DNA from 3 places in the Streptomyces sp. NBC_01261 genome. Region 2 is predicted to be linked to each of the others. Evidence: riboswitches for the same ligand, from Rfam matches in the RefSeq annotation. Region 2 holds a riboswitch; each other region holds the start of a gene.
The links. A riboswitch is a leader RNA that binds a small molecule or an ion and turns the genes downstream of it on or off. The one in region 2 is predicted to bind ZMP and ZTP.
Positions count from the first base shown of each region.

Region 1: it holds a riboswitch for ZMP and ZTP, as region 2 does, so the genes downstream of both, OG226_RS06395 (bifunctional 5,10-methylenetetrahydrofolate dehydrogenase/5,10-methenyltetrahydrofolate cyclohydrolase) here and OG226_RS20690 (glycine hydroxymethyltransferase) in region 2, are expected to answer to the same signal.
Region 3: it holds a riboswitch for ZMP and ZTP, as region 2 does, so the genes downstream of both, OG226_RS12140 (phosphoribosylaminoimidazolecarboxamide formyltransferase) here and OG226_RS20690 (glycine hydroxymethyltransferase) in region 2, are expected to answer to the same signal.

Region 1 covers NZ_CP108463.1:1,447,639-1,459,426, reverse strand. The annotation lists gene ctaD (aa3-type cytochrome oxidase subunit I) at 1-335, opposite strand, end outside; gene OG226_RS06405 (RNA polymerase sigma factor) at 441-962, shown strand; gene OG226_RS06400 (CU044_5270 family protein) at 1,050-1,949, shown strand; gene OG226_RS06395 (bifunctional 5,10-methylenetetrahydrofolate dehydrogenase/5,10-methenyltetrahydrofolate cyclohydrolase) at 1,950-2,798, opposite strand; ZMP/ZTP riboswitch at 2,820-2,904, opposite strand; gene OG226_RS06390 (nuclear transport factor 2 family protein) at 3,163-3,528, opposite strand; gene OG226_RS06385 (hypothetical protein) at 3,700-3,996, shown strand; gene OG226_RS06380 (ABC transporter ATP-binding protein) at 4,076-5,830, opposite strand; gene OG226_RS06375 (patatin-like phospholipase family protein) at 5,859-6,752, opposite strand; gene OG226_RS06370 (S-(hydroxymethyl)mycothiol dehydrogenase) at 6,938-8,026, shown strand; gene OG226_RS06365 (MBL fold metallo-hydrolase) at 8,026-8,655, shown strand; gene OG226_RS06360 (SDR family oxidoreductase) at 8,745-9,659, shown strand; gene OG226_RS06355 (hypothetical protein) at 9,669-10,196, opposite strand; gene OG226_RS06350 (SDR family NAD(P)-dependent oxidoreductase) at 10,247-11,050, shown strand; gene OG226_RS06345 (pyridoxal phosphate-dependent decarboxylase family protein) at 11,024-11,788, opposite strand, start outside.
Region 2 covers NZ_CP108463.1:4,756,370-4,768,157, forward strand. The annotation lists gene OG226_RS20670 (RNA polymerase sigma factor) at 1-544, shown strand, start outside; gene OG226_RS20675 (hypothetical protein) at 531-1,502, shown strand; gene OG226_RS20680 (hypothetical protein) at 1,848-2,540, shown strand; gene OG226_RS20685 (hypothetical protein) at 2,660-3,343, shown strand; gene OG226_RS20690 (glycine hydroxymethyltransferase) at 3,389-4,843, opposite strand; ZMP/ZTP riboswitch at 4,875-4,964, opposite strand; gene rocD (ornithine--oxo-acid transaminase) at 5,056-6,273, shown strand; gene OG226_RS20700 (hypothetical protein) at 6,376-7,221, shown strand; gene pdxR (MocR-like pyridoxine biosynthesis transcription factor PdxR) at 7,664-9,094, opposite strand; gene OG226_RS20710 (carboxymuconolactone decarboxylase family protein) at 9,141-9,638, shown strand; gene OG226_RS20715 (isocitrate lyase/PEP mutase family protein) at 9,685-10,407, shown strand; gene OG226_RS20720 (ABC transporter substrate-binding protein) at 10,414-11,370, opposite strand; gene OG226_RS20725 (ABC transporter permease) at 11,372-11,788, opposite strand, start outside.
Region 3 covers NZ_CP108463.1:2,803,636-2,810,481, forward strand. The annotation lists gene folP (dihydropteroate synthase) at 1-388, shown strand, start outside; gene OG226_RS12135 (NUDIX domain-containing protein) at 388-783, shown strand; ZMP/ZTP riboswitch at 1,047-1,135, shown strand; gene OG226_RS12140 (phosphoribosylaminoimidazolecarboxamide formyltransferase) at 1,166-2,320, shown strand; gene OG226_RS12145 (hypothetical protein) at 2,689-3,150, opposite strand; gene OG226_RS12150 (hypothetical protein) at 3,650-4,621, shown strand; gene OG226_RS12155 (MFS transporter) at 4,627-5,889, shown strand; gene OG226_RS12160 (ATP-grasp domain-containing protein) at 5,944-6,846, shown strand, end outside.

The DNA of each region.
Region 1 (11,788 bases), 3.3 Mb from region 2:
GTCGAGCCGAACAGGTAGAGCCAGTAGGCGAACATGTTCAGCCGCGGGAACGCCACGTCGGGCGCGCCGATCTGCAGCGGCATGATCCAGTTCGTGAAACCGGCGAACAGGGGCGTCGCGAACATCAGCAGCATGATCGTGCCGTGCATCGTGAACGCCTGGTTGAACTGCTCGTTCGACAGGATCTGCAGGCCGGGTCTGGCGAGTTCGGCGCGCATGAGGAGCGCCATCACGCCGCCGATGCAGAAGAACCCGAACGCCGTGACCAGGTACAGCGTGCCGATCGTCTTGTGGTCCGTGGTCGTCAGCCACTTGATGCTCTTGAGGTCTCTCACGCCCCGCCTGTGTCCACGCGCCGCCCGCACGTCACACTCGACGGACGCGAGGAGAATCACGAAATCGGGTGTGACGATCGCCCCGGTGCCGGACACGAACGGAACATGAGCAACGACGAGAACTTCGCCGCTGCCTATCGCGAGCACTACTGGGCGGTCAGCCGCTATGTCGCGCGGCGACTGGACGGGCGGAGCAGCGAGGTCGAGGAAGTGGTGGCGGAGGTCTTCACCGTCGCCTGGCGCCGCCGTGCGGATCTGCCGCCGACCCCGTTGCCCTGGCTGTACGGCGTGGCCCGTAACTGCCTGGCCAACGCGGTGCGCGGGTACGGGCGGCGGCGTCGGCTCGTCGACCGGCTGGGCAACGACGAGAGCGCGCATGGGCGGCAGGTCGTGGCCGGGCCCGGTGCGGACGCGCCCGGCGGCTGGGTGCACGAGGCGTTGGCGCGGTTGTCTCCGGCTGATCGGGAGGTGCTGCGGTTGACGGCGTGGGAGGAACTGGGTGTGGAGGAGGTCGCCGTCGTTCTCGGGTGCGGGACGCGTGCTGCGGCCATGCGGTTGCATCGGGCGCGGCGGAGGTTGAGAGCGGAGATCGATCGGCTCGCGGTGCTTGGAGGGGCGGGGCGATGAACACGTGTTCCGCGGCGCCGTCGTGGCTGGTCGCGCAGTTCCCCGCGTCCCTTGAGGGCGCCACAGTCACCCTGAAGGAACATCGCCATGGCTGATGAACTCGAACTCCTGCGCAGCGCCAACCCGTTCACGAGCGACGGGTCCCCCTACGGCGACGGGCCGCTCGATCATCACGCCGAGCGTCGGCTCAACGGGCTGCTGCATGACCGGCGTTCACGGCGTCGCCGACTGCTGTGGAGCCTTGCGGCCACCGCTGCCGTAGCCGCGACCGTGCTCACTCTGGTGCTGGGCGGGCCGAGCAGTACCCCGGCGGTGGCGGCTCCCCGTGCTCTGGTCGTGCAGGCGCACTCCACGCCCGTGTCCCTGAAGCAGCTCGCCGCCCTCGCCGCGGCGGTCGCGGCCGACGGAACTCCCGCTCTGCGCAGGGGAACTCACGTGCAGTCGTGGAGTCTCGGCATGTCCGACGACAAGCCGCCGGTCACCATCCCCGAGGAACGCATCGTGCGCTGGAACGCGGACGCCAGTCACACGGAACGTGTCGTCGAGGACGGGCATGTCCTCAAGGAGACGACGTTTCCGCCGAGTTGGAGCGATGTCCCGCCCGATGCCCGGCCCCCGCACGACATGGCCGGACTGCGGGCGTACCTCCAGGAGACGGCGTACAGCAAGACGCCGTTGACCACCCCCGAACTTCTGTCGGCCGTGGGGGAGTTGCTGGACCACTGGACGCTCGGGGCGCGTGAGTCGGCCGGGTTGGCGCGGCTGCTCGCGGGGGCGGACGGGCTGCGGCCGGTGGGGGAGGTGACCGACCGCCTCGGGCGGCACGGGCAGGCGTACGTCTATCAGCGGTCCGCCACCCGCCTGATGCTGATCATGGACCCGGCCACCGGCGCCGTCCTCGGGATGGAGAGCACCTTCACGAAGGACCAGCCCGAGTACGGCGTCAAGGCCGGGGACGTCATGGACTACAGCGCGTGGACGCGTTGATCACACCCCGAGCTGCCGGGCCGCGGCGGTCACCGTCTGCTCCAGGAGCGTGGCGATCGTCATCGGGCCGACGCCGCCCGGCACCGGCGTGATCAACGAGGCGCGTTCGGCGGCGGATTCGAAGTCCACGTCGCCGACGTTGCCCGCGTTGTAGCCGGCGTCGACGACGACCGCGCCGGGCTTGATGTCCTCGCCGCGGATCAGCCGGGGGCGGCCCACGGCGGCGACCACGATGTCCGCCTCGCGGACCACCGCGGACAGGTCCCGGGTACGGGAGTGGCAGTAGGTGACCGTCGCGTCGCGGGCCAGGAGCAGCATGCCGGCCGGCTTGCCGAGGATCGCGCTGCGGCCGACCACGACGGCCCGCTTGCCGGACGGGTCGACGTCGTACTCGTCGAGCAGCCGGATGATGCCGCCGGGCGTGCAGGACACGAAGCCCGGCAGGCCGAAGCTCATCGTCGCGAACGACGCGAAGGTCACGCCGTCCACGTCCTTCTCCGCCGCGATCGCCTCGAACGCGGCCCGCTCGTCGATGTGTTCACCCATCGGGTGCTGGAGCAGGATGCCGTGTACGGCGGGGTCGGTGGAGAGCGCGTCGAGGGTGGCGACCAGGTCGGCGGTGGTCGTGGTGGCGGGGAGTTCCACGTGCCGGGACTCGATGCCGGCCTTGCGGCTGCGGTTCTGCTTCATCCGGACGTAGGTGACGGAGGCCGGGTCCGCGCCGACCAGGACCGTCGCCAGACAGGGCGCCGTACCGGTGCGCGCGGTGAGGTCGGCGGCCTTCTTCGCGGTGTCCTCGACGATGCGCCGGGCGAGCGCGGTGCCGTCCATGAGCCGTGCCTGAGACATGATCCACTCCTGAGCTGGTTGACCAATCGCCCAGGCGCACGGCATCGACTCCGCGTGGGCCGCTCCACGGTGGTGCTCCACCTCAGCGCCAGTCACGACCCACGAACAGCCTAACCGACAGGTCCACGGCCGTCAGGGCCCGCTCACCGACGCCGGACGCGGTGGGTCCGACCAGCAGGTGGTGGCGGAAGCGGTCGGGATCGTGCCGCTCGCAGCACCGACCCCAGCAGAGCGGCGGACGCTCGCAGGCCCGCTGCGGAAACCGGTGCTCGGCGTCGCGTCGCGGCGGAGCGGGCGGGTGCCGTGGTCGCCGAGAAGGTCCAGGTCAGACTGGTGTTGATCCGGACTCTCGGCACCATCCGCGCTAGCCGTCCCATGCCTGGATCATGGTCTGTCGGGTGATCTTGCCGTCCTGCAGCAGGAGCATCGACTCGGCGAGGACGCGGGCCCCGTCCGGGTACCGGCAGGACTCGCTGTAGGCGACCCGGTCCCCTTGTACGACGCACTCCTCCAGCTTGTGGGTCATGTCGCGGCTGTAGACGTCGGCGAGCATCGCGCCGATCTCGTCCCGGCCGTGCAGGACCTTGGGGTGACTGGGCTGGGTCTGGTGGTCGACGACGTGGATCTCGGCGTCGTCCGCGTAGAGCGACAGCAGTGTCGCCGCCGTGTGGTCCTCGATGCCCCGGCGCAGGGCTTCGGTGTCGAAGCCGGGGCGTGCCGCGGTGCCCATGGTGACCTCCTCGGAGGGCCGCGGCCCGAACGGGAGCGAGCCGCGGCGGGCCTCTCCTACGAGACTCCTCCGCCGCGCCGGGGTCGGCAAACCGGGCGGCGCGCTCCGCCTCACGGGTGAGCGGTGCCCGGTACCCGTGACCGCGTGGGGACCGGCCGCGTTGCTGAGGGCATGATCTCAACACGACGTATCGCCGCCGCCGTTGGTCTTGCCGTCGGGGTCACCGGCCTCGTCGCGCCGATGGCGAACGCCGCCGACGCGCCCGCCTTCAAGGACGGCAAGGTCAGCCCGGTCGCCCTGCTGGACTCGCTCGCGGTGAGTGAGATCCCCGCCGAGCACCAGGCGGAGATCCCGAAGGTCGCCAGTCAGCTTCAGGGCATGAACCACCTGAACGACCTCCAGCAGCTGCACCAGGTCACCGACATGGCCGCGCCGGTGACGGGACTCCTCCCCAGCATCGAGCCGTGAGCCCGCAGTACTGATCCCGCGGAGCACGCAGACCGTGAGGGCCGTCCGGAAACGGGCGGCCCTCAGCCGTTCCGCGAGGTCAGCCCGCCGTCGCCAGGAACTGTGTCGCCGCCAGTTCCGCGTAGAGCGGATCGGCGGTCACCAGTTCCCGGTGCGTGCCCACCGCGCGGACGCGGCCCGCGTCCATGACGACGATCCGGTCGGCCATCGTCACCGTGGACAGCCGGTGCGCCACGACCAGGACCGTCGTCGTACGGGCCACATCGGCGACGGTGTCGCGCAGGGCCGCCTCGTTCACCGCGTCGAGCTGCGAGGTCGCCTCGTCGAGGAGGAGCAGGCGGGGGTGGCGCAGCAGCGCGCGGGCGATGGCTACGCGCTGGCGTTCGCCGCCCGAGAGGCGGGTGCCGCGGTGGCCGACCAGGGTGTCGGTGCCCTTCGGGAGGCGGGCGACCAGGCCGTCGAGCCGGGTCGTCTTCAGGACGCGGATGACGGCGTCGTCGTCCGCGTCAGGGTTGCCGAGCACCAGATTGTCGCGCAAGGAGCCCGACAGGACCGGGGCGTCCTGCTCCACATACCCGATGGCGGACCGGAGTTGGGACAGTTCCCACTCCGCGAGGTCCCGGCCGTCGAGGGTGATGGCGCCGGACTCGGGGTCGTAGAAGCGCTCGATGAGGGAGAACACCGTGGTCTTGCCCGCGCCGGATGGGCCGACGAACGCCGTCATGCCCTGGGCCGGTATCCCGAAGGTCACGCCGTGGTGGACGTAGGGGAGGTCGTCGGCGTAGCGGAAGCGGACGTCGTCGAAGGCCAGGGCCGCTGGTTCGGCGCCGGGGGAGGGCAACTGGGCGGGCAGGGACGGGGGTTCGGCGGGGAGGTGGAGCGCCTCCTGGATGCGGGAGAGGGCCGCGGTGCCCGTCTGGTACTGCGTGATCGCACCGACGACCTGCTGGATCGGCTGCATGAGGTAGAAGACGTAGAGGAGGAAGGCGACCAGCGTGCCGATGTCGATCGCACCCGTCGCCACCCGCGCCCCGCCCACCGCGAGGACCGTGATGAAGGCGACCTGCATCGACAGCGCGGCCGTATTGCCGGCGGCGGCGCTCCACTTGGCGGCCCGCACGCTCTGCCGCCACGACTCCTCGGCCGCCGCGTGCAGGGTGCGTTCCTCGCGCTCCTCGGCGCCGGACGCCTTCACCGTGCGCAGCGCGCCGAGGATCCGCTCCAGCGAGGCGCCCATCACGCCGACCGCGTCCTGCGCCTGCCGGCTGGCGCGGTTGATGCGCGGCAGGATCAGGGTGAGCACGGTGCCCGCGCCCGCGATCACGGCCAGGGTGACGCCCAGCAGTACCGGGTCAACGATGCCCATCATGACGACAGTTGCGACGAGCGTGAGCCCGCCGGTGCCGAGTCCGACGAGCGAGTCCGTGGTGACCTCGCGCAGCAGCGTCGTGTCCGAGGTGATGCGGGCCATCAGGTCGCCGGGCTCGCTGCGGTCCACGGCCTCGATCCGCAACCGCAGCAGATACGACGACAGCGCGCGCCGCGCACCGAGCACCACCGACTCGGCTGTACGCCGCAGAACGTATGAACCCAGCGCGCCCAACGCCGCGTTGGCGACCACCAGCGCCGACATCGCGAGCAGCGCCCCGGTGATCGTCCGGTCGTGCGACAGGTCGTCGATGAGCCCCCGCGCCACCAGCGGCAACAGCAGCCCGGTGCCCCCGGTGACCAACGAGAGCAGCGCGCCCGCCAACAGGGCCCAGCGGTGCGGCCGTACGTAGTCGAGGAGCAACCGCCAGGCCGGCGGACCGCTCTGAGTCCCTGCGATGCTCACGGCGCTCCTCGGGAGTCGGTCGGAGCATTCAGGCTACGTCGGTCGCCGCCCGCGGTGTCGGCCGGTCGTGGCCTGTCCAGAACGCGGCGACCTGCGACGCGATCTCTCGTCCGAGGTCGCGACCGGCAAGGGCGGACGGCCCGCGCACGCCCGGATCAAGCGGGTTGGTGCCGAACGCGGCGACCGCGGCGGCATCCGCGTACACCACGTGCACGCGTGACGGCGCGAGCGTGGCGAGTTCCGCGGGGTCGATCGAATATTCCGTTGCCGTGCGCTCCGGCTGCGGGAGGAGCACCAGAACGGGGTCGAAGCCGACTGCGAGGTCCGCGTTCGCCATCGTGCGCACCCCTCCGTCGATGTAGCGGTGTCCTGCCAGCGGAACGACGGGCCAGACGCCCGGAACGGCCGAACTCGCCTCGACGGCGTCGACGAGCGAGATCCCCGACGTCCGGTCGAACACGACCGGGACCCCGGTGTCCGCATCCACCGCGGTGATGCGGAGATCGCGGTCGCTCCACGTCATGCCGGAGAGCCGAGCCTCGATCGTGCCGCGGCGGACCGCACGGTCAACTGTCCTGGTGTCCTTGGCGATCGCGCCGATCCGGCGGCGTGCGTCGTCCGGCGAGGTCGCCTCGCTGTGGGCCGCGGCCATGCTCGCCATGAAGGCGTCGAAGTCGGCTTCGACATACACCTCGGTCGGCGTCTCGTGGAGTTGCCGCTCGAAGAGAGCTTCGAGCGGTGCACCCGTGGAGAGGTGAGCGGCCACGGTCGATCCGGCCGACGTGCCGATCAAGGTCGTCGGCGCCCCGATGACACGAGCTGCCGCCTCCGGCTCGACATCCTGGATGCCGAGCAGCACCCCCGTCTCCCACGCGATCCCCGCGAGACCTCCGCCGGCCAGAACCAGTGCGCCATGTGCCATGCCGCGAGCCTACGCCACCCCGGCAACACGCCTGCCGCTTCCGTGACTTGGACGTCCGGCCGGTTCCCGGCACCGGGATCCCGGTGCGAGCGGCCACTCCGCAGGAGGACGCCGTCGCGCCCTTACCGATCAGTCACGCGTAGGGTCGGAGGGCAGGGACAACGGCGACGAAAGGGTTCAGGACCATGGCGCAGGAAGTACGCGGCGTGATCGCACCGGGCAAGAACGAGCCGGTCCGGATCGAGACGATCGTCGTGCCCGATCCCGGACCCGGCGAGGCCGTGGTGAAGGTACAGGCCTGCGGGGTCTGTCACACCGACCTGCACTACAAACAGGGCGGCATCAGCGACGACTACCCCTTCCTGCTCGGTCACGAGGCCTCCGGCATCGTCGAGTCGGTCGGCGAAGGCGTCACCGACGTCGCCCCCGGCGACTTCGTGATCCTCAACTGGCGTGCCGTGTGCGGGAACTGCCGGGCCTGTCTGCGTGGCCGCCCCTGGTACTGCTTCAACACCCACAACGCCAAGCAGAAGATGACCCTCGCCTCGACCGGCCAGGAACTCTCCCCGGCCCTGGGCATCGGCGCCTTCGCCGACAAGACCCTGGTCGCCGCCGGACAGTGCACCAAGGTCGATCCGGCCGTCTCTCCCGCGGTCGCCGGGCTGCTGGGCTGTGGCGTGATGGCCGGCATCGGCGCCGCCATCAACACCGGCAACGTCGGGCGCGGTGACACGGTCGCGGTCATCGGGTGTGGTGGCGTCGGCGACGCGGCGATCGCCGGGTCCCGGCTCGCGGGTGCGGCGCGGATCATCGCCGTGGACATCGACGACCGCAAGCTGGAGAAGGCCCGCTCCATGGGGGCCACGCACACGGTCAACTCCAAGGCCAACGACCCGGTCGAGGCGATCCGCGAGCTGACCGGTGGCTTCGGTGCCGATGTCGTCATCGAGGCGGTCGGCCGCCCGGAGACGTACAAACAGGCCTTCTACGCCCGCGACTTGGCGGGCACGGTCGTCCTCGTCGGTGTCCCGACCCCGGAGATGAAGCTCGAACTCCCGTTGCTGGACGTCTTCGGACGCGGTGGTTCGCTCAAGTCGTCGTGGTACGGCGACTGCCTGCCCTCCCGCGACTTCCCGATGCTCATCGACCTGCATCAGCAAGGGCGCCTGGACCTGGCCGCGTTCGTCACCGAGACGATCCAACTCGACGAGGTGGAGAAGGCGTTCGAGCGGATGCACGGCGGCGACGTGCTGCGTTCGGTGGTGGAGCTGTGATGGGCGCCCGTATCGAACACCTCGTCACCTCGGGGCAGTTCAGCCTCGACGGCGGTACCTGGGACGTCGACAACAACGTGTGGATCGTGGGCGACGACACCGAGGTCGTCGTCATCGACGCCGCCCATGACGCCGACGCCATCCTCGCCGCGATCGGCGACCGCAGGCTGACCGCCATCATCTGCACGCACGCCCACAACGACCACATCGACGCCGCCCCCGAACTCGCCGACCGCACCGGCGCCACGATCTGGCTGCACCCCGACGACCTGCCCCTGTGGAAGCAGACCCACCCCGACCGCGACCCCGACGCCCATCTCGCCGACGGCCAGGTGATCGAGGCCGCGGGCGCCGACCTGAAGGTGCTGCACACGCCGGGGCATGCCCCGGGCGCGGTGTGCCTCTACGACCCCGCGCTCGGCGTGGTCTTCACCGGCGACACCCTCTTCCACGGCGGACCGGGCGCCACGGGACGGTCGTACTCCCACTTCCCGACGATCATCGACTCCATCCGCGACCGGCTGCTGACCCTCCCGGCCGAGACGAAGGTGCTCACGGGACACGGCGACTCGACCACCGTCGGGGCGGAGGCCGCGCACCTGGAGGAGTGGATCGCGCGGGGGCACTGAGAGGCACCCGCTAAAACCCGACAGAAGATGTCCGGCTTCTCCTGCACGATCGACATGACAGCGAGTCGAACGAGCACGGGAGGTCGGACATGCCGGGTCCACTGGAAGGCAAGGTCGCGCTGGTCGCGGGGGCGACGCGCGGCGCGGGACGCGGGATCGCCGTGGAACTGGGCGCGGCCGGCGCCACCGTCTACGTGAGCGGTCGCAGCACCCGCGCGCGGCGCTCCGAGTACGACCGGCCCGAGACCGTCGAGGACACCGCCGACCTCGTCACCGCGGCCGGTGGCCGGGGCATCGCCGTACCCACCGACCACCTGGAGCCCTCGGCCGTACGGGCCCTCGTCGACCGGATCGACGACGAACAGGGGCGCCTCGATCTCCTCGTCAACGACATCTGGGGCGGCGAGCACCTCTTCGCCTGGGACACCCCCGTCTGGGAACACGACCTCGACAAGGGACTACGGCTCCTCCGGCTGGCGGTCGAGACGCACGCGATCACCAGCCACCACGCGCTGCCCCTGCTGCTGCGCCGGCCCGGCGGCCTGGTCGTCGAGATGACCGACGGGACCGCCGAGTACAACCGCGACACCTACCGGGTCTCCTTCTTCTACGACCTCGCCAAGTCGTCCGTCCTGCGCATGGCCTTCGCCCTCGGCCACGAACTCGGCCCGCGCGGCGCCACCGCCGTGGCACTCACCCCCGGCTGGCTGCGCTCGGAGATCATGCTCGGCCAGTTCGGCGTGGGTGAGGACAACTGGCGTGACGCCCTGGAACGCGTCCCCCACTTCGCCATCTCGGAGACCCCGCGCTACGTCGGCCGCGCCGTCGCCGCCCTCGCCGCCGACCCCGAAGTGGCCCGCTGGAACGGGCAGTCGCTGTCCAGCGGAGGACTCGCCCCGGTGTACGGCTTCACGGACCTCGACGGCAGCCGCCCGGACGCGTGGCGGTACCTGGTGGAGGTGCAGGACGCGGGGAAACCCGCGGACGTGACCGGGTACCGGTGAGGGACCAGGTCACGCCTGGGTCGTCAGCCAGCGGCCCGAGTGGCCGGGCGGGAGCGCCAGGTCTTCGCGTACGGCCGCGTAGTAGCCCTCGCGGCCGGCGCGCTGATGGTCCATCAACTGCCGCCAGGCATCCGGGTCGTGGGTCTCCGCGCGCATGAACCGCTCCATCTCCATCACCGCGCTGACCCACGCCCGGGCCTTCTCCACCACCTCCGGACTTCCCAGCAGGATCAGCGCCTCACCGGAGGGATCGCGGCCCACGGTCGCCTCGGCCAGCAGGGGTTCCGCCTCCGTCAGGCTCAGCGGATGAGGGTGCGGGTCGTTGTCGAGATGGGACGCGACCCGGTAGGTCAGGGTCACGGATTTCTTCAGCGTCCGGGCGTACTCGGCGTACACCTCCAGCCGCCGCTCCTCCCAACGGGCCGCCCGTTCACGGCGGAACCTCGCCTGATCGCCCCGCACGATCGCCACGTACGAGCCGAGGGCGCCGACCACGACGCCGATGAGCGCCGGCAGTTGCTGTAGGAACGCGTGCATGTCCGCACGCTATCTGCCGAGTTGATCGTTCCGGCAGTACGTTCGGGACCATGACTGACACAACGCGCTTCGAGGGGTACGGAGTTCTCGTCACCGGTGCGGCACGCGGCATCGGAGCGGCCATCTCCCGGCGGCTCGCGGAGGAGGGGGCGCGGGTTCTGGTGACCGACGTCGATCTGCCCGAGGCGGAGAGGACGGCGGCGGCGCTGCGTGAACTCGGCCTGGCGACCGAGGCGTTCGGGTGCGATGTGGGGGACCGGGAGGCGGTGGCGCGGGCCGTCGCCCGGGCCGTCGAGTCCTTCGGGGCGCTCGACGTCCTGGTCAACAGCGCCGCGCACTGCACGCCCGACCGCCCGCTCTTCGAGGACGAACCCGACGACGAGTGGGCGAGTGACCTCGACATCACGCTGACGGGGACGTACCGCTGCTGCCGCGCCGCTCTCCCGCACCTGGTCGCCTCGGGACGCGGGGCGATCGTCAACATCGGTTCCGTGAACGGCAGTCAGGACTTCGGGAACCACGCCTACAGCGCGGCCAAGGCCGGACTCACCTCGCTGACCCGCACCCTCGCCGGGCACGCCGGGCGGCGCGGCGTGCGGGTCAATCTGGTGATGCCGGGCACGGTGCGGACCTCGGCCTGGGAGGGCCGGGACGCCGAACTGGACGCGGTGAGCGGCCTGTATCCGCTCGGCCGGGTCGGCGAGCCCGAGGACATCGCCGCGGCCGTCGCGTTCCTCGCCTCGCGGGACGCCTCCTGGATCACCGGCACCACGCTCGCGGTCGACGGAGGGCTCACCGCGGTCAACTCCGGTTTCCTGCGGGCCCTTTCAGAGCGCAGGGCCAAGTGGGAGTGAGGCGAGAGCGGCCAGCACCCGGTCCGTGTCGGCCTCGGACGTACGCCAGTTGCTGAACGCGGCACGCAGCGCGGGGGTCCCGTCGTAGACCGTCGGCGTCAGGAACGCCTCGCCGGTGGCGGCGACGGCCTCCGCGACGGCGGACACCCGCTCCTGGGTGGGGTTCTCGGCCAGGGTGAAGCAGACGACGTTCAGCCGGACCGGTGCCGACAGCCGCAGGCCGGGGAGCGTCGCGATGCCCTCGCCGAGCCGGTGGGCGAGGCCGACGTTGCGCTCGACGATCTCGCGGTGCCCGGCGCGGCCGTAGGCCATGAGGGAGAACCAGGCGGGGAGGGCACGCAGCCGGCGGGAGTTCTCGGGGGTGAGGTGGAGGAAGTCCGGGTCGCCGGTCGGCGGGCCGAGGTACGGGGACGCGTTGTGGAACACCCTGGTCTGGAGGTCGCGGCGGCGGGTGAACTGGACGGCCGCGTCGTAGGGCACGTTGAGCCACTTGTGCAGGTCGACGCAGACCGAGTCGGCCGCGTCGAGGCCGTCGACGAGGTGGGCGTACGCGGGGGAGAGCGCGGCGAAGCCGCCGAACGCGGCGTCCACGTGCAGCCAGAAGGCATGCCGTTCCTTGAGAGCGGCGATCGCCCGCAGGTCGTCGAAGTCGACGGTGTTCACCGTCCCGGCGTTCGCGACGACGATCGCCGGGCGGCCCTTCAACTCGCCCAGAGCGGCGTCCAGTCGGGCCACGTC
Region 2 (11,788 bases):
CGCCGGAGAGCCGGAGGCGTACGCGGAGCTGGTGCGGGCCCACACGGGCATCGCACTCAGGGCGGCCGCGGCACTCGGGGCGGGAGCGGACGCGGAGGACGTGGTGCAGCAGGCCTTCGTCAAGGCGTACTGCGCGCTGGGCAGATTCCGGGACGGCGCGGCGTTCAAGCCGTGGCTACTGTCGATCGTCGCCAATGAGACGAGGAACACGGTGCGTACGGCGGCGCGTCAGCGCACGCTCGCCGGCCGGGAGGCGGCGTTCGCGGAGGCCGAGCCGCTGATACCGGAATCGGCGGACCCGGCGGTCGCCACGCTGGAGACGGAGCGCCGCGCGGCCCTGCTGTCCGCCCTGGAGCAGTTGAGCGAGGAGCACCGCCTGGTCGTGACCTACCGCTATCTCCTGGAGATGGACGAACCGGAGACGGCCCAGGCCCTGGGCTGGCCACGCGGCACGGTGAAGTCCCGGCTGAACCGCGCGTTGCGGAAACTCGGGCGGTTGCTGCCGGATTTCCGACCTCGGGAAGGGGGTGATGAGTGTGAGTGACGGACGGAAGTCGTACGACAGTGGGGGCGCCGGCGAAGGTGCCGGTACGGGTGAGGGCACCGGGCGTCGGCGAGTGGCGCGCGATGGGCACGCGGGTGCCTCTCGGTTGCCCGCGGAATTGCGGGCGTTGGGGCGTTCGCTGGACGCTCGGGGTGGTGGTGGAGGCGAGGGCGAGGCCGCCGGGTCCGAGACGATGGTCGAGCGGGTGCTGGCGCAGATACTGGCCGAACAGATCCCGGTGCCCGTGCCTGTGCCCGGGCCGACCGGGGTCCGGGCGCGGGTCCAGGCAGTCCGGCGCTGGATGCGGATGCGGCGGCGGGCGCTGGTGGCGGCCCTGTGCGGTGTGCTGACGGTGCTCGTGCTCACGCCTCCGGTGCGGGCGGCGGTCTTCGACTGGTTCGGCTTCGGCGGGGTCGAGGTGCGGTACGACCCGTCGGCGGTGCCCTCGGCCGGGGCGGTGGTGCCCGGGTGCGGGCGGTCGGTGACGCTGGCGCAGGCTGGTCGGCGCGCGGGGTTCGAGCCGGTGGTGCCGGACGCGTTGGGAGTGCCGGACGCGGTGACGGTGACCGGCGAGCCGCGGGGGCGCTTTCTGGTGAGCCTGTGCTGGCGGGAGGGCGGGCACACGGTCCGGATCGACGAGTATCCGGCGCGGCTGGACGTCGGTTTCGCCAAGTCGGTGCGCGAGCCGCCGGAGTGGCTGTCGCTGGACGGGACCGTCCCTCCGGAAGGCATACAGGACCCGGCGCTGTGGTTCGCGCGACCGCATCTGCTGAGCTTCTGGCTGGTGGACGCGGACGGGGACCGTTATACGCGGGAGGAGCGGACGGCGGGGCCGACGCTGCTGTGGACTCATGCGGTCGGCGGGGTTCCGGGTGGGGATCTGACGCTCCGTCTGGAGGGCGTGGGGTCGAAGCGGCGGGCATGGGAGATCGCGCGGTCGCTCGACGGGCGGGGGTAGGGCGCGTGGTGCGACGGGTGCGGGTGCCGGTGGCGGTGGCGGTGCGGGTGCCGGTGCCGGTGGCGGTGCGGGTGCCGGTGCGGGTGGCGGTGCCGGTGCCGGTGGCACAAGTCGTGTGAGGGGTGCGAGTAGTTCAAGCAGTGCGGGCGGGGTGGGAACCTCGGCGGGTCGAGCGGTGTACCAGAAGTGACAGGCGGCTCGCGGGTGGGCCGTACGGGGATCGGCTGGTTGGGGGTTCGGATGTCCGGAGGCGGAAGTACGGGCGGGGCAGGCGGGGTTACGGGCGGGCCTGGAAGGCACTCGGGGCGGGTTCGCGAACTGGCCGCCCTGGGTGGGGCGTTGGCGATGACGCTGGCCCTGATGGTGTGGGGTGCGTCGGACGCGGCGGCGGGTGGACCGACGAGCGTGCTCGTGACCTCGCCGGCAAGCGGGCGGGCCAGGGCGCTGTACTACTCGGACCAACAGTACGGAGAACTGCAGCAGTTGCTCGGCCCGGAGGGCAAGGGCACCCGCGACAAGCCGCCCGAGGCCGATCTGGCCCACGCCCGGCAGATCAACGTCACCTGGCTGGCGCACGACATATCGCCCTGGCGGGTCGACCGGGTCTTTCCCGTCGAGTCCCGACCGCAGGCGGTCTGGATCCACACGGCGGCCGACGCGTCGGAGAACACGAACCTGAACGGCTATTGGCACCGAGCGAGCCACCCCGCCCAACTACGCGCCCTCCTCAAGAAGTTGGACGTGCTGGGCAAGGCCGCCGGTGACGGGTACCCCGGCATCTTCCCGGCGCCGTGGCAGTCGCCCGAGCCCGCCACCGTCGCACCTGACATCGACACGGGGACGGGGACGGGGACGACCACGGTGCAGGTCTCCCTGCCGGACAAGGCGCACGGCACCGACTGGTGGTGGGCGATACCGGGTGCGGCAGCAGGAGCGGCGCTGGCTCTCGTTCTGCGGCCGTTCGTCGCGCGGCTGCCGTTGGACCGGTGGCGGAAGGGCCGGGAGCCGGGGCCCAGGCAGGAGTTGCGGGACATGTGAGGGGCGGAAGGGACGAGGAGAGAGGGAGAGGGAGAGGGGGACGGATGGAACACGGGAGGGGACGGGCGACGGGACGGGCGAGGTTGCGGGGCCTGTGTCTCGTGGCTGGGCCGGTGTTGATGGTTCTGGCCGGGTCTGCTCAGGCTCGGGCTGTCGGGACGGATCAGGTGTGGACCGGGGCTGTGGACCAGGCGCGGACCCAGGCTGAGGACCCGCTCCGGGACATCCCGGATCTGGCGCTGGTCGTGGCGGGTGACACGGGCCGGACGGAGACGTGGCGTTCCGGGGAGTCGTCGTTCGCCCGCCTGTGGACGCTGTTGCAGCCGACGTACGCGGGGACGGAGCGGGTGCCGCAGGAGTGGGCGGCGGGCCGGTATCCGGCGGTGCGGATCACCGTGGTGTGGGGGCTGACCGGGGTCGGGGGCTGGCCTCGGACGAGTCGGGCTCCGGGGGGTGATGTGGCGGTGGAGCGGGAGGACCAGTTGTTCGTGGCCGCGGACGGCACACCGTGGGTGCGGACGGATCCGGCTCCGGAGGTGAGGGACGACGACATCCGCTGGCATCGGGCGCCGCGCGCGGTCTTCGCGCAGATGGAGCGGGCGGGGATGCTCGGCGGAACCGGTAACAGCAGCAGGGCAGTTGGGGGTGGGTCTGAATCGGCGGGGCCGGCCGGACCTGTCTGGTGGGCGGCGGCGGGGGTGGCTGTCGGGATCGGCGGCACGCTGCTGATACGCCGCGCGGCGGCCCGGCGTGAGGCCGGACCGCCGCGCGAGGAACCACGACAGGAACTCATCGATCTGTGAGAGTCGCCGATCTTTGACAACTCAACAGAGGGCGTGTGTCGGCTGTCAGCCGAGGTCGATCTCCGGGTACAGCGGGAAGGCGGCGACGAGGTCGGTGGCGCGGTGGGAGATCTCGTCCGCGATCTTCGGGTCGAGGATGTGCTGGGCCTTGGACGGCGCGCCCTTGCTGGTGGTGCCGGGCTCCGTGGTGGTGAGGACGCGGTCGATGAGACCGGCGACCTCGTCCATCTCGGCGGTGCCCAGGCCACGGGTGGTCAGGGCGGGGGTGCCGATGCGGATGCCGGAGGTGTACCAGGCGCCGTTGGGGTCGGCGGGGATGGCGTTGCGGTTGGTGACGATGCCCGAGTCGAGGAGGGCGGCCTCGGCCTGACGGCCGGTGAGTCCGTAGGAGGAGGCGACGTCGATCAGGTTGAGGTGGTTGTCGGTGCCGCCGGTGACGAGGGCGGCGCCCCGGCGCATCAACCCGTCCGCCAGCGCACGGGAGTTGTCGACGATGCGCCGGGCGTAGTCCTGGAAGGAGGGCTGCCGGGCCTCGGCGAGGGCGACGGCCTTGGCGGCCATGACGTGCGGGAGCGGGCCGCCGAGGACCATCGGGCAGCCGCGGTCGACCTGGTCCTTGAGGGAGTCGTCGCACAGGACCATGCCGCCGCGCGGGCCGCGCAGCGACTTGTGGGTGGTGGTGGTGACGATCTGGGCGTGCGGGACCGGGTCGAAGTCGCCGGTCAGCACCTTGCCCGCGACCAGGCCGGCGAAGTGCGCCATGTCCACCATCAGGGTCGCCCCGACCTCGTCGGCGATCTCGCGCATGATGCGGAAGTTCACCAGGCGCGGGTAGGCGGAGTAGCCGCCGACGATGATCAGCGGCTTGAACTCACGGGCGGAGGCACGCAGGGCCTCGTAGTCGATGAGGCCGGTGACGGGGTCGGTGCCGTAGGAGCGCTGGTCGAACATCTTGCCGGAGATGTTGGGGCGGAAGCCGTGGGTGAGGTGGCCGCCGGCGTCCAGGGACATGCCGAGCATGCGCTGGTTGCCGAAGGCCTGGCGGAGTTCGGCCCAGTCGGCGTCGGAGAGGTCGTTGACCTGGCGGACGCCCGCCTTCGCGAGGGCCGGGACCTCGACGCGGTCGGCGAGGATCGACCAGAAGGCGACGAGGTTGGCGTCGATGCCGGAGTGCGGCTGGACGTAGGCGTGGCGGGCGCCGAAGAGTTCGCGGGCGTGCTCGGCGGCAAGGGACTCGACGGTGTCGACGTTGCGGCAGCCGGCGTAGAAGCGGCGGCCGATGGTGCCCTCGGCGTACTTGTCGCTGAACCAGTTGCCCATGGCCAAGAGGGTGGCCGGGGAGGCGTAGTTCTCGGAGGCGATCAGCTTGAGCATCTCGCGCTGGTCGGCGACTTCCTGGCCGATGGCGTCGGCGACGCGCGGCTCGACGGCGCGGATCACATCGAGGGCGGCACGGAAGGCGGTGGACTCGTTGGAAGGGGGCGCGGAATTGTCGGGCATGGGGACCTCCGGACGTGGCGTTCGGCGTTCTCGGTACGGCCCAGGCGCACGGCACACATTCCAGCTCGGGCCGCTCCCCGATGGTCGGTCCCATCCCAGCGCGCCAGTCACGGCCCGCCGGTCAGCCTACCGGGCGTGCCGGACGGTGCGGCTCCCGCGTCCACCATGCGGGCGAGGATAGGAAAGGGGCACCTTCACCCCCGGGAGACGCCGTGACCAGTACGGAAGCCAGTACGGAAGCCCTCATCGCCGCCGCCGAGGCGCACACCGCGCACAACTACCACCCGCTGCCGGTGGTCGTCGCCACCGCCGACGGGGCGTGGATGACGGACGTGCGGGGACGGCGGTATCTGGACTGGCTCGCCGGGTACTCGGCGCTGAACTTCGGGCACGGCAACCCGCGGCTGATCGCGGCGGCGAAGGCGCAGTTGGAGCGGGTGACGTTGACGTCGCGGGCGTTCCACCACGACCGGTTCGGCGCGTTCTGCGAGCAGTTGGCGGAGCTGTGCGGCATGGAGCTGGTGCTGCCGATGAACACGGGTGCAGAGGCGGTGGAGACCGCGGTGAAGACGGCCCGGAAGTGGGGGTACCGGGTCAAGGGCGTGCCCGAAGGGAGGGCGAAGATCGTGGTGGCGGGCAACAACTTCCACGGGCGTACGACGACGGTCGTCAGCTTCTCGACCGACCCGGAGGCGCGGGCGGACTTCGGGCCGTACACGCCGGGCTTCGGGATCGTGCCGTACGGGGATCTCACCGCGATGCGGGCGGCGGTCAGCGAGAACACGGTGGCCGTGTTGCTGGAGCCGATCCAGGGGGAGGCGGGGGTGCTGGTGCCGCCGGCCGGATATCTGGCGGGGGTACGGGAGTTGACGCGGGAGCGGAACGTGCTCCTCGTCGCGGATGAGATCCAGTCGGGGCTCGGGCGGACGGGGCGGACGTTCGCGTGCGAGCACGAGGGGGTGGTGCCCGACATGTACGTGCTCGGGAAGGCGCTGGGCGGTGGGGTGGTGCCGGTGTCGGCGGTGGTGTCGAGTGCGGAGGTGCTGGGTGTGTTCCGGCCCGGGGAGCACGGGTCGACGTTCGGCGGGAATCCGCTGGCGTGTGCGGTGGCGCTGGAGGTGATCGCGATGCTGCGGTCGGGCGAGTACCAGGCGCGGGCGGCGGAGCTGGGGGAGCATCTGCTCGGGGAATTGCGGGAGTTGACCGGCACCGGGCGAGTGACGGCGGTGCACGGGCGGGGTCTGTGGGCAGGGGTCGACATCGCGCCGGCGGTCGGGACGGGCCGGGAGGTCTCGGAGAGGTTGATGGCCCGGGGCGTCCTGGTGAAGGACACCCGCGGGTCGACGATCCGGATCGCGCCGCCGCTGATGATCAGCCGGGAGGACCTGGACTGGGGACTGGCCCAACTCCGCGCGGTGCTGGGGGTCTAGGGCCGTTGCCGGTCCGGGGAATCTCCAGAGATCGGTGAGAGGGCCCACACGGGAGGCCCGTGGCGATCTCCCCTCCCCTACAGTCACTTTGTGCTCTTTGGAATGGTGTGCGCGCTCGGCGCGGCGGTCTGCTTCGGTACGGCGACGGTGTTGCAGGCGGTCGCCGCGCGGGCGGCCACGACCGGTGGGGGTGGAGACGCGGCGCTGCTGCTGCGGGCGCTGCGGCAGTGGCGGTATCTGGCGGGTCTGGGGCTGGACTGTCTGGGGTTCGTGTTCCAGATCGTGGCGCTGCGGTCGCTTCCCATCTACGCGGTCGGGGCGGCGCTAGCGTCGAGCCTCGCGGTGACGGCGGTGGTGGCCGCGCGGCTGCTGGGAGTTCGGCTCAGCGGGGTGGAGTGGGCGGCGGTCGGCGTGGTGTGCGCGGGGCTGGCCATGCTGGGGCTGGCGTCCGGGGCGGAGGGGCACCGGGACGGGTCCATGGCGTTGAAGTGGGCGATGTTGGCGACGTCGGTGGCGGTGCTGTTGCTCGGGCTGGTCGGGGGGCGACTGCCGGAGCGGGGGCGGGCGTTGACGCTGGGGCTGGGGGCGGGGTTCGGGTTCGGGGTGGTCGAGGTGGCGGTGCGGTTGATCGACTCGCTCTCCCCCGCGACGCTGGTCGGCAATCCGGCGACGTACGCGCTGCTGGTCGGTGGGGGTGCGGCGTTCTTGTTGCTGACGACGGCGTTGCAGCGGGGGTCTGTGACGACGGCGACGGCGGGGTTGGTGATCGGGGAGACACTCGGGCCGGCGGCGGTGGGGGTGGTGTGGCTCGGGGACCGTACGCGGGACGGGTTGGAGTGGCTGGCGGTGCTGGGGTTCCTGGTGGCTGTGGCGGGGGCGTTGGCATTGGCGCGCTTTGGTGAGGCGCCGGCGGAAGCAGCCGACGAAGCTCCCGTGGAAACGGCGTAGGCCTGGCCACACGGAAACGGCGGCCTCGGGCCTGTCCGGCGGATCAGGTCGCAGGAAAACTACGGTGCCTGATCGGCGCCGGTGCGCGGGGCCTGGTGCGTGCAGTTGCAAGGCGGAGGAGGGAGTCGACGCGGTGGGGGCACCTCCCGGCCGAAGGCCGGGGGACGTCGGCGACCGACGACAACGCCGCTGGGGGTCCCCCACGCCTTTAGGGCAGTGGGGAGGGCGTGCCACACCCCGCGTCTGCGACAGGATCCGCCGGACAGGCCCTAGTACTACAGCCGGACTTCGCCACGGCCGTCACCGAAGATACGCGCGGCGACAGGCGGCACGCCGACATCCTGCCAGGTGAGCGCCGTGCGAGACCCCCACAAACTGACACTCCATCAGCCCGACCGGCTTCCCAGAACGGCCCTGACCTGCATCCGGCTGTAGTACTAGGTCACGGCAGCACCCTGCACAGCGCCTCCACCGCCCCCGCCCACGCATGATCCGGCGGCGTGCCGTAACCCACCACCAGCGCGTCCAGGGGATCCACGAGGGCCTGTTCGTGGCGGTAGAAGGACAGGGCGTGGAGGGCGAGGCCCTGCCAGGCGGCGGCTTGGACGACGGATTGTTCGCTGCCGGGTGGGAGGCTGAGGACGGCGTGGAAGCCGGCCGCGATGCCGGTGACGTGGACGTCGGGGGCGCGCTGGGCGAGGGCGGCGACCAGGGTGTCGCGGCGGCGGCGGTAGCGCAGGCGGGCGGCGCGGACGTGGCGGTCGTAGGCGCCGGAGGTGATGAACTCGGCGAGGGTCAGCTGGTCCAGGACGCCGCAGGTGTCGGTGCCGCCCTTGGCCTTCGCGACCTCCTCCATGAGCGAGGGGGGCAGGACCATCCAGGCGAGGCGGAGGCCGGGGGCGAGGGACTTGCTGGCGGTGCCGAGGTAGACCACGTGGTTCGGGTCGAGGCCCTGGAGGGCGCCGATGGGCTGGCGGTCGTAGCGGAACTCGCCGTCGTAGTCGTCCTCCAGGACCAGGCCGCCGGTGCGTCGGGCCCAGTCGACGACGGCGGAGCGGCGGTCGTGGTGGAGGGGGACGCCCATGGGGAACTGGTGGGCGGGGGTGAGGAGGACTGCCGGTTCGTCCGTCAACTGGCCCGGGTTCGCGCCCAGTTCATCGAAGGGGAGCGGGCGGGTGCGCAGGCCGGCCTCGTCCAGGATCTGCCAGTGGACGGCGAGGCCGTAGGACTCCACCGCGATCGTGTGGGCGCCGCGGGCCCGCAGGACGGCGCCGAGGAGGCGCAGGCCGCTGGAGATGCCCGCGCTGATCAGGATGCGCTCGGGGTCGGCGCGTACGCCGCGGGCACGGGCGAGGTAGGCGGCGAGGGCGGTGCGGAGTTCGACGCGACCGCGCGGGTCGCCGTAGCCGAGGGCCTGGTACGGGGCGTTGGTGAGGGCGCGGCGGGCGGCCTTGAGCCACTCGGTGCGGGGGAAGGCGGCGAGGTCGGGAGTGCCGGGGACGAGGTCGTAGGTGGGGCGGGTGAGGAGGCGGCGGGGTGGGGTGGTGTCCGTGGGCGGGACGACGGCGCTCCCCCACTGCCTTAAGGGCGTGGGAGGTGCCCCCATGCCGACGCGGGTGCCGGAGCCCTGGCGGGCGGTGAGCCAGCCCTCGGCGACGAGGTCGGCGTAGGCGTCGGCGACCGTGTTGCGGGCGATGCCCAGGTCGGCGGCGAGGGAGCGGGAGGAGGGCAGCCGGGTGCCGGGGGCGAGGCGGCCGGTGCGGACGGCGTCGCGCAGCGCGTCCGTGAGGCCGCGGCGGACGCCGGTGCCGGTGCTGGTGGCGGTCGGATCGAGATGCAGGTCGACGCCAAAAGTGGCCCAGGATTTCGCCATGGAAATGGACCATACTCCTGGGCTGCCTGACTTCTAGAGTCGAGACATGACCACGACACAGGAAACTCCTTACGCCCATGAGCACAGCCCCCGCCTGGACTGGGCCCAGCACGCACCCGAGGTCTACAAGGCGATGGTCCGTCTCGACATCGCCGCCCGGCGGGGCCTCGACCCGAAACTGCTGGAACTGGTGAAGATCCGCACCTCGCAGCTCAACCACTGCGCGTACTGCCTCGACATGCACACCAAGGACGCGCTCGCGGCTGGCGAGAGCGTGGAGCGGATCATCCAGCTCGCCGCGTGGGAGGAGTCGCGGCACTTCTACACCGAGAAGGAGCTGGCGGCGATCGAGCTGACCGAGGCGGTCACCGTGATCACGGACGGCTTTGTGCCGGACGAGGTGTACGCGCGGGCGGCCGAGCAGTTCGAGGAGGCCGAGCTGGCGCAGCTGATCGCCGCGATCACGGTGATCAACGCGTGGAACCGGTTCGGGGTGAGCACGCGGATGGTGCCGGGACACTACAAGGCGGGACAGTTCAAGTGACGTCGCCCGCACGGGTGTTGGGCCACGAGGTGCGGGGGTGTCGGCCGTGAGCGAGGTGGAGCTGTTCCGGAGTCTGCATCGGCGACGGCTGCCCGGTGACGCGCTGGTGCTGCCCGGGCCCTGGGACGCGGTCAGTGCGCGGACGTTCGTGGAGGCCGGGTTCCCGGCGCTCGCCACGCCCAGTGCCGGGGTCGCCGCCTCGCTCGGGTACGAGGACGGGGCGGTGCCGGCGGACGAGATGTTCGCGGCGGTCGCGCGGATCGTGCGGGCCGTGGACGTGCCGGTGTCGGCGGATGTCGAGGGCGGGTACGGGCTCGCGCCGAAGGAGTTGGTGGAGCGGCTGTTGGAGGCGGGGGTCGTGGGCTGCAACCTTGAGGACTCCGAGGGTGGGGTGCTCAAGGATCCGCGTCGGCACGCTGATTGGCTGGCCGAGGTGCGGGCGGTGGCGGCGGAGCGGTTGTTCGTCAACGCGCGGGTCGACACCTTCCTGCACGGTGACGGGAACCCCGAACGGGCCATCGAGCGGGCCGCGTTGTACGTCGCGGCGGGTGCCGACTGTGTCTATCCGATCATGGCTCCGGCCGAGGTGCTGCCGTTGCTGCGGTCCGGTATCCAGGGGCCGGTGAACGTGCTCGCGCGGCTGGACGGCGAGGGCCCCTCGCCCACCGAACTGGGTGAACTCGGGGCCACACGCATCACGTTCGGACCGGGGCTCCAGCGCTGGGCGGCACTCGCGCTCAAGGAGAGGGCCGTAGAGCTGAAGGGGTGAGCGGGGTCAGGACAGCCAGGCCTTCCAGGTGGAGGGGTGGTTGTCCACCCACTTCTTCGCGGCGTCGGCCGGGGAGAGTTTCTGGTCGGCGATCATGAGGGAGACCTCGTTCTGGTCCTCGGTCGTCCACTTGAACTTCTTCAGGAAGGCCGCCGCCTTGCCACCCTTCTTGGCGAAGTCCGTGTTGAGGTACTTCTCCAGCGGGGTGTGGGGGTAGGCGCAGGCGACCTTGGCGGCGTCGGCGTCACAACCCTCCTTGTAGGCGGGGAGTTCGACCTCCGTCATGGGGACCTTCTCGAAGAGCCACTGGGGGGCGTACCAGTAGGTGAGGAAGGGCTTCTTCTCCTTGGCGAACTGCTTCATCTGGGTGATCTGCGCGGCCTCCGAACCGGCGAACACCACTTGGTAGTTGAGCTTCAGGTTCGTCACCAGGGCCTTGTCGTTGGTGACGTAGGAGGGCGAGCCGTCCATCAACTGACCCTTGCTGCCGCTCTCGGCGGTGCGGAACAGCGAGGAGTACTTGTCGAGGTTCTTCCAGTTCGTGATGTCGGGGTGCTGCTTGACCAGGTAGGTCGGGACGTACCAGCCGATGTGCCCGGTGACCCCGAGGCCGCCCGCGCGCGTGATCGTCTTCTTGTCGTCGACGTAGCGCTTCTCCTGGTCGGGATGGCCCCAGTCCTCCAGGATCGCGTCGACCCGGCCCTGGCTGAGCGCGTCCCAGGCGGGGACCTCGTCGACCTGGACGGTGTCGACGCGGTAGCCGAGTTTGTGCTCCAACAGGTACTGCGCGACAGCCACGTTGGCCTGTGCGCCCACCCAGGACTGGACGGAGAGGGTCACGGTCTTGGAGCCCTGCGCGTTGGCGAAGGGCGAGGCCTGCTTGGTCATGTCGGCGGCGCCACAGCCCGAGAGCAGGGCGAGGGACGTCACCGCGGCCACTGAGTAAGCCGTACGAACTCGCATGTCACGCTCCCTTCTTGGTGCGGCGTTCCGTCGGCTGGGTCACCCGGTCGAGCATCAGGCCGAGGCAGACGATCGCGGCGCCGGCGACGAGTCCGGTCGCCAGGTCGCCCTGCGCCAGGCCGAACACGGCGTCGTAGCCGAGCGCGCCACCGCCGACCAGGCCGCCGATGATGACGACGGCGAGGACGAGGACCACGCCCTGGTTGACGGCGAGGAGCAACGCCGGGCGGGCGAGCGGGAGTTGGATCTGCCTTAGTTGCTGGGCACTGGTCGCGCCGAGCGAGCGGGCCGATTCCAGGGCGGCCGGGTCGACCTGGCGCAGGCCCTGGGTGGTGATGCGGACGACGGCGGGGAGGGCGTAGACGACCGCCGCCGCGACGGCCGGGGCGCGGCCGACGCCGAAGAGGGCGACGACCGG
Region 3 (6,846 bases), 2.0 Mb from region 2:
CGCCGCGGTGTGGGCGGGGATCGAGGAGTTCTTCGCCGAGCGGCTGGCCGCGCTGGAAGCGGCTGGCATCGGCCGGGAACGGCTGGTCATCGATCCAGGACTGGGCTACTTCCTGGGCACCGGCCCGGAACCGTCGCTGAGGGTGCTGGCACATCTTGAGCACTTGAAGGCCAGGTTCGACGTGCCGGTCCTGGTTTCTCCCTCCCGGAAGTCGTTTCTTCGGGCGCTCACCGGGAGCAGCCTTTCGGAGATCGGTCCGGCAACTCTGGCGGCGGAGCTGTACGCGGCCTGCCACGGGGCGGACTACATCCGCACCCACGACGTTGCCGCCATCCGGGATGCACTCACCGTCTTCAACGCTCTGGACGCGGCCAAGGCAGGTGCGTGATGGAGCAGCGAGAGGCGATCGTCGCCGTGGTGCGGCGGGGCGAGCGGGTGCTCGTCATCCAGCGGGGCCCGCTGGCCCGGCTGCCGGGGTACTGGGCTCCCCTCAGCGGCAAGCTGGAACCCGGTGAGACGCAGGAGGAAGCCGTGGTCCGGGAAGTGTACGAGGAGGTTGGCCTGCGGGTCTGCCCCGTGGCCAAGGTCTGGGAGTCGCAGACCGAGGACGGCGCTTTCTGCCTGCACTGGTGGACCGCCGAGGCAGAGGAAGGCGAGGTCGTGATGCATCCGAGCGAGGTGAGCGACGTGCGCTGGATCACGCCGCGAGAATTCTCCCGGCTTCAGCCCGTCTTCGCGGCCGACAACCGCGTGTTCTTCGACCGCGTGCTGCCGCAGCTCTGACGCCTCAAGTCGCCGTGTGGGCGGTCGGCAGGAGCCGTCGGCCGCCCACCTGCTCGACGTCCGGGGACCCGCACGCTCCGGTCTCCGGTCTCCAATGTCCAAACGCCCAGCTGCCAACTACCTCTGCCCGAAATGGCCAACTGTCCTTGAGCGCAGCCCGGTCACCAGCAGTCTTGCCGCCGCTCCTGGCCACGTGTGTCCTGCGCTGTCGGAGGCTGTTGCTTGCGAAAGATCAGCCTGGCGTTTCGCCTGCCGATAGAGTTGGGCCCGGCCGTGACTGGCGCGGGTGGACAACCACCGGGGAGCGGCCATGTCTGTTCCGATGTGAGCGTCGACCGCCTGGGCGTCTCCGTCAGCGATGTCCCGCTGAGGAGGCCATGACGTGAAGCTGCGCTACGGAATCAACCCGCAACAGGAAGCTGCGCATGCCGCACCCGTGATGCCAGGCAGGTGGCCGGTCCGGCTGGTGCACGGAGAGCCGTCGTTCATCAACATGCTCGACGCGCTGAACGGATGGCAGCTCGTACGCGAGGCTGGCCAGGCCCTGGGCAGGCCGGCAGCCGCTTCCTTCAAGCATGTCTCGCCTGCGGGTGCGGCCGTCTCCGGGGCCATTGATGAGGTCACCGCGGAGCTCTACGGCGTCGCTGGTCATGAGGTCGGCGCGCTGGCCAGTGCCTACTTGCGGGCCCGGGATGCCGATCCGAAATCCTCGTACGGCGACTTTGCCGCTGTCTCGCATCCGGTCGATGACGAGCTCGCCGAGCTGCTGGTCGGCATGGTCTGCGACGGCATCGTTGCTCCCGGGTATGCGCCGGGCACCGTCGAGCGGCTCAGCAGGAAGAAGAGCGGCCGTTTCCTGATCATGGAGGCGGACGACGGTTTCGTGTCTCCGCGCGAGGAAGCGCGGGAGGTCTTCGGCCTGCGTTTGGCCCAGCAGCATGACGAGGTGGAGCTGTCGGCCTCCCTCCTGCACGTCGCGGACGACGTGCTCCCGGAGACGGCCGTGGCGGACCTGCTGCTGGGGCTGGCAGTCCTGCGCTACACCCAGTCCAATTCCGTGTGCTACCTGCGGGGCGGCATGACGCTGGGAATCGGTGCCGGTCAGCAGTCCCGGGTCGACTGCACCCGTCTGGCCGGTGCCAAGGCCGACACCTGGTGGATCCGGCGCCACCCCAGCGTCCGCGCGCTTTCTTTCCGCCCCGGTATCCGGCGCCAGGACCGGATCAACTGGCAGATCCGCTTCATCGAAGGCGACCTCACGTCGGAGGAGACCCGGCGCCTGGCGGAGGCACTCTCGACACCGGCCGGGGAACTCACCGCGGACGAACGCGCTCAATGGATTCAACGCCTTGATCGGGTGGCTTTCGCCTCCGATGGCGCCCTGCCGTTTCGCGACAACGTCGATCACGCCCACCGCCATGGCGTTGAGTACATCGCGGAGCCAGGGGGATCCATCCGATCCGACGAGGTTGAGGAAGCCTGCCGCGTGCACGGGATCACGCTGGCACGCACTGGGCTGAGGCTGTTCCACCACTGACGGCCTTCTTCCGACCGCGAGGCATGCTCCCCGGTCCGGGCGGCGGCTGTCCCAACCGACCGGCCCTCCACCGTAAGAAGCACGCCTCCACGCAGCTCCGCGATGACGTCGAGGCCGCGGTGGCCAACTATCTCTGAGCAAAATGGCCAACTGCCTTTGAACACAACCCGGTCACCAGGGGCCTTGCCACCGCCTCTGTCCAACTACCGCTGAAGGTCACACCGGCCTCTGGGCCCCTGTGTGACTGAGCGTTGTAGTTGGTCAGTGAGCGCGATAGTTGGCCAACGAGCGCCGCGGTTGGCAGCTCCGACACTCAACTCAGGCCCCCGTCGCTCCAAGAGTCGAACGAAGCCACTGCCCGAGGCTCCTCATTCGTCGGCAGCCGCTCCCCCCACAGCAATCCGCTGTACAAGTTCGTCCAGCTGACCAGCGATGATCATCCTTCGGCGCTCCAGCAGACTCCTGTAGGCGGTCAGAGGTACGGGCTCGCCGTTCGATGCCGCGCGTGTCAGCGCGAAGCGGGCCTCTACCTCCAATGCCAGGTAGGCCCTGCGGCGTGCGTGAGCCGCTCGCTGATGCACCTCCGGCTTCAGGAAGGCGATAGCAGCGCTGAGTCCCGCGCTGACGAGCGCCAGCACGGCCGCCGGGATACGGGCATCTGCTGAAGAGAGCCCCGTCGCGCCCGAGATCCCAGCCAGCACAGCAGCCGGCAGTCCAAGCCCGGCATGGGTGAACCGCCAGAACTGCCGACGGAAGCGGTTCCTCCGGGCTTGTTCTTCGCACTCGGCCCGAAGATCCGCAACCTGACTCCCCACGACGTCGTCTGCCATGGAGCGAGCCTGCCACCTAGGACTCCTGCCTGGACGGTGCATCCCCGTTGTGATCGCCACTCCGCGGCCAACACTGACGCTCAGAGTGGCCATCTGAAGTGCTCAGTCGCGCCCTCTCCAGCCGCCCTGTGACACCGAGCCTTTCGACGAGGCGTGATGAATCGGGCCTTTACCGGCGATCTCCGGCCGGGCCAAAACGCGGATTCTGCGGACCCTCTCCCTCACGGCCCGAACACCCGGGCTCCGGTTCACCACTCCCCTTCGAGGTAGACGCCGTGATCGCCCACCTGCAGCGCACCAGCAACACCGCCGGCCTGCTCACATACCAGTACGGGCCGGGCGAACGCGGTCACCACACCAGCCCCCGGCTGATCGCGGGCGACGGTCACGGAGCCCCGATCGAACTGCTCGCCGAGCCCGAGTCGCTGCCCTTTCTGGCCCAGACCCTCGCCGGCCGGACCTCACCGACGCGCAGTGGGCCACCGTCGCCCGTCGCCTGGTGGCCGCCACCGGGATCGCCCCGGACGGCGATCCAGACGCCTGCCGGTGGATCGCCGTCCGCAACCAGTCCCGCCAGGTGCACGTCGTGGCCACCCTCGCCCGTGAGGACGGCAGCCTCCACAACGCCTACCGCGATGCCTTCCGTCTGCAGACCGAGTGCCACCAACTCGCCGCTGAACTGGGCCACTTGCCCACCGCTCCACACCCGATACCCCACGCCCAGGAGGCCCACGTGCCCGCCCCCTCCATCACGATCACCGCCGAGCCCAGCGGCAGCGTCTCGGCGAAGGGCGCCAGCGACGACCTCTCCGCCACGCTCCTCAAGCACGCCGGCTTCCAGCAGATCGAGGACTGGTACGGCCGACGCCACCGCCTTCCCACGACCACCCCGGCCGCTGACCGCGCCGCCATCGCCACCCACGCGGCCGAGATGCTCCGGGCCGGCCGCTACGGTGTCGACCTCGATCCCTCCCTCGACACCGCCCGGATCAGCACCACGACAAGCCCGCTCGGGCCCTACACCGCCGGAGCGGAACTTCTCCAACTCACCGACCGGATCAGGTCCGCCGGGAACGGTGCGGACCTTCTCCAGGCGGTCGACCACCTCCTGCATCCCGAACACGGTGCGCTGGAACGTATCCGGGAGGCGCTGGAGGCTGCGGGCGAGCAGATCACCGACCTCGACGACGAGGCGTACCAGCTCGCCGACCGGTTCGACGTCGCTGCGGAGTTCGTCAGCGCAGCGCAGTCCGAACTCGTCGGCTCGGACGGCGAGTTGGGCCGTATCGGCGACGGACAGCGGTCCGGGACCGCTGCGTGGGAGCGGTCCTCGGCACTCTCCGGCCCGCGAAGCGCGACGCTGGCCACGTCGCCCGCAGCGGCCAAGGTCACCTCCGTCCTCGGCGCCGGGGCAGCGGATACGAGCGCGTCCGTACGTCCGTCGCAGGCGCCCGGTCCCCGGACGCGGTGACCCGGATGATCTCGTCACCCGCTCCCCGTTCCGGTCTGCCGCGCGCCTACGTCATGCGGGCCGCCGACGCTCTGGCCAGTGCGACGGTCACCTACGCCATCCCGCTCCTGGTCCTGGTCACCACCGGGTCCACCGCTCTGACCGGCGTTGCGTTTCTCGTGGAATGGGCGCCTCGTCTGGCTGCTTTCGCGTTCGCCGGGTCGCTGGTCGACCGGTGGAGTGCCGGCCGTGTCTTCCGGATGACCAACCTGGTGCGTACCGCCGTGGTCGTCCTGGCGGGTGCGGTGCTGCTCGCCCTGCCCAGTACCGGGACGATGACAACCTGTGCGGTTCTGACCTTCGGTGCTGCCTCCGGGCTGCTCGCGGAGGTCTCCTTCGTTGCGGTAGAGACGCTCGGAGCTGAAGCGGGCCGCCGGTTGGGCACGGCGGCCCATCGCGTGCAGTCCGCGCAGACCGGGATCGACCAGGGTGCGATGCTCGTCGGGCCATTCCTGGGCGGATTGCTGCTGATGGTCGGCCCCGCCGTACTGCTGACCGTGGTCGCGCTCTTGGCCTTGACCGCCGCCGCGACCACATCCGGCGATGTCGGCTCCACGGATCATCGTCCGGTGCCGAGCAACCTTCTAACGGGGTGGTCAACTCTTCGCCGCACGCCCGCACTTGGCTGGCTGGTGGGCGGACTGGTCGCCTCGAATCTGGCCCTCGGCGTGCTGCAGGCCGCCGCCCCGATCACGGTCATCCACCGCTTCCACTACTCCAGCGTCGCCGTGGGAGCGGTCTGGAGCACGGCAGCCCTTGCCTCCCTGCTTGCCGTGTGGGCCACTCGCCGTGCGATCGACCGTTTCGGCATCTGGCCGTTCGGCGCGGCGGCGGCCACGGTCTCGACCGCGGCGTGCCTGGCGACCGCCCTGGCGCCGGGCTTCTCCGCGTACACCGTGGCGGTGGCGGTGGTCATGGCCGGCGATGGCGCGTTGACCGTCGTCCTGCGCACGCTGCGGTCCCGTCTCATCCCGGTGCGGGCGTTCGGCTCCACCCTGGCGGTGACGATCATCCTGGTGCTGCTGCCGTTTCCGCTGGCCGGTGCCCTGATCGCGGTGGTTCCCACCGCTGGGATCCCGCACCTGCTGCTCGCGTGCGCCGCGCTCCAGGGCGTAGCGCTGAGTGCGTGCTTCGCCGGTCTACGACGGCATCGCACCGCCTGCGAACTATCCCTCACGCAGGTCCCCGCACCCCGCAGGGAGCCCGTCCAGCCTGCGGATGCACGGTGACGAGCCGCTGAACTGCCCCGCCCCTTCCCGCCGTTGACCTCCGGAGGTCCTCCCATGTCCCGATCCACTCGCCCGCTGCTGATCGTCGTCGGCGGAACCGATCCCGCTTACCGCGGCTACTGCGTCGAGCAGGCCGCCGCCGCGTACCCGATCGCGCTGATCGACACCAAGCCGCCGTCCTGGCAGCAGCACCTGGTGGTCGACCACGAGGTCGCCGACACCCACGATCCGGCGGCCGTGGTCGCCGCCGGCCTGGCCCTGGCCACGCGCCACCCCATCGCCGGAGTCGTCACCTGGGACGAGTACTCACTCGTACCGACCGCCGAACTCGCCGCCCGCCTCGGCCTGCCCGGCAACAGCGTCGCGGCTATGACCGCCTGCCGGGACAAGGCGACCAGCCGCCGTCTGTTCGCCGAGCACAACGTGCCCTCGGCCACCTCCACCCGCGTCGACACCCTGGACGAGGCGACAGCCACCGCGCTCCGCACCGGCTTCCCGGTCGTCCTCAAGCCCTCCTCGCACGCGGGCAGCATCGGCGTCATCCGCGTCGACACCCCTGAACTCCTGCCCACTGCCTGGGAGTTCGCCACCGCCGGAGCCGGTGAGCAGGGCCCGGAAGGCAGTGGTGTGCTGGTCGAGGAGTACCTGTACGGCCCGGAGATATCGGTGGAGTGCGTCACCCAGCACGGCGTCACCACCGCGCTGGCCGTCACCCGCAAGGAGGTCGCCTTCCCTCCGTACTTCCAGGAGGTCGGCCACACCGTGGACGCCGACGACCAGCTGCTGCCCGAGGTCGCCCCCGTTGCGGTCCAGGCCGTGCGAGCGCTGGGCGTCACCGATGGCGTCCAGCACGTGGAGATGCGCCTCACCCCCTCCGGTCCGCGGATCATCGAGGTCAACGCCCGGATCGGCGGCGACCTGATCGGCAAGCTCGTCCGCCGTGCCACCGGCCTCGAT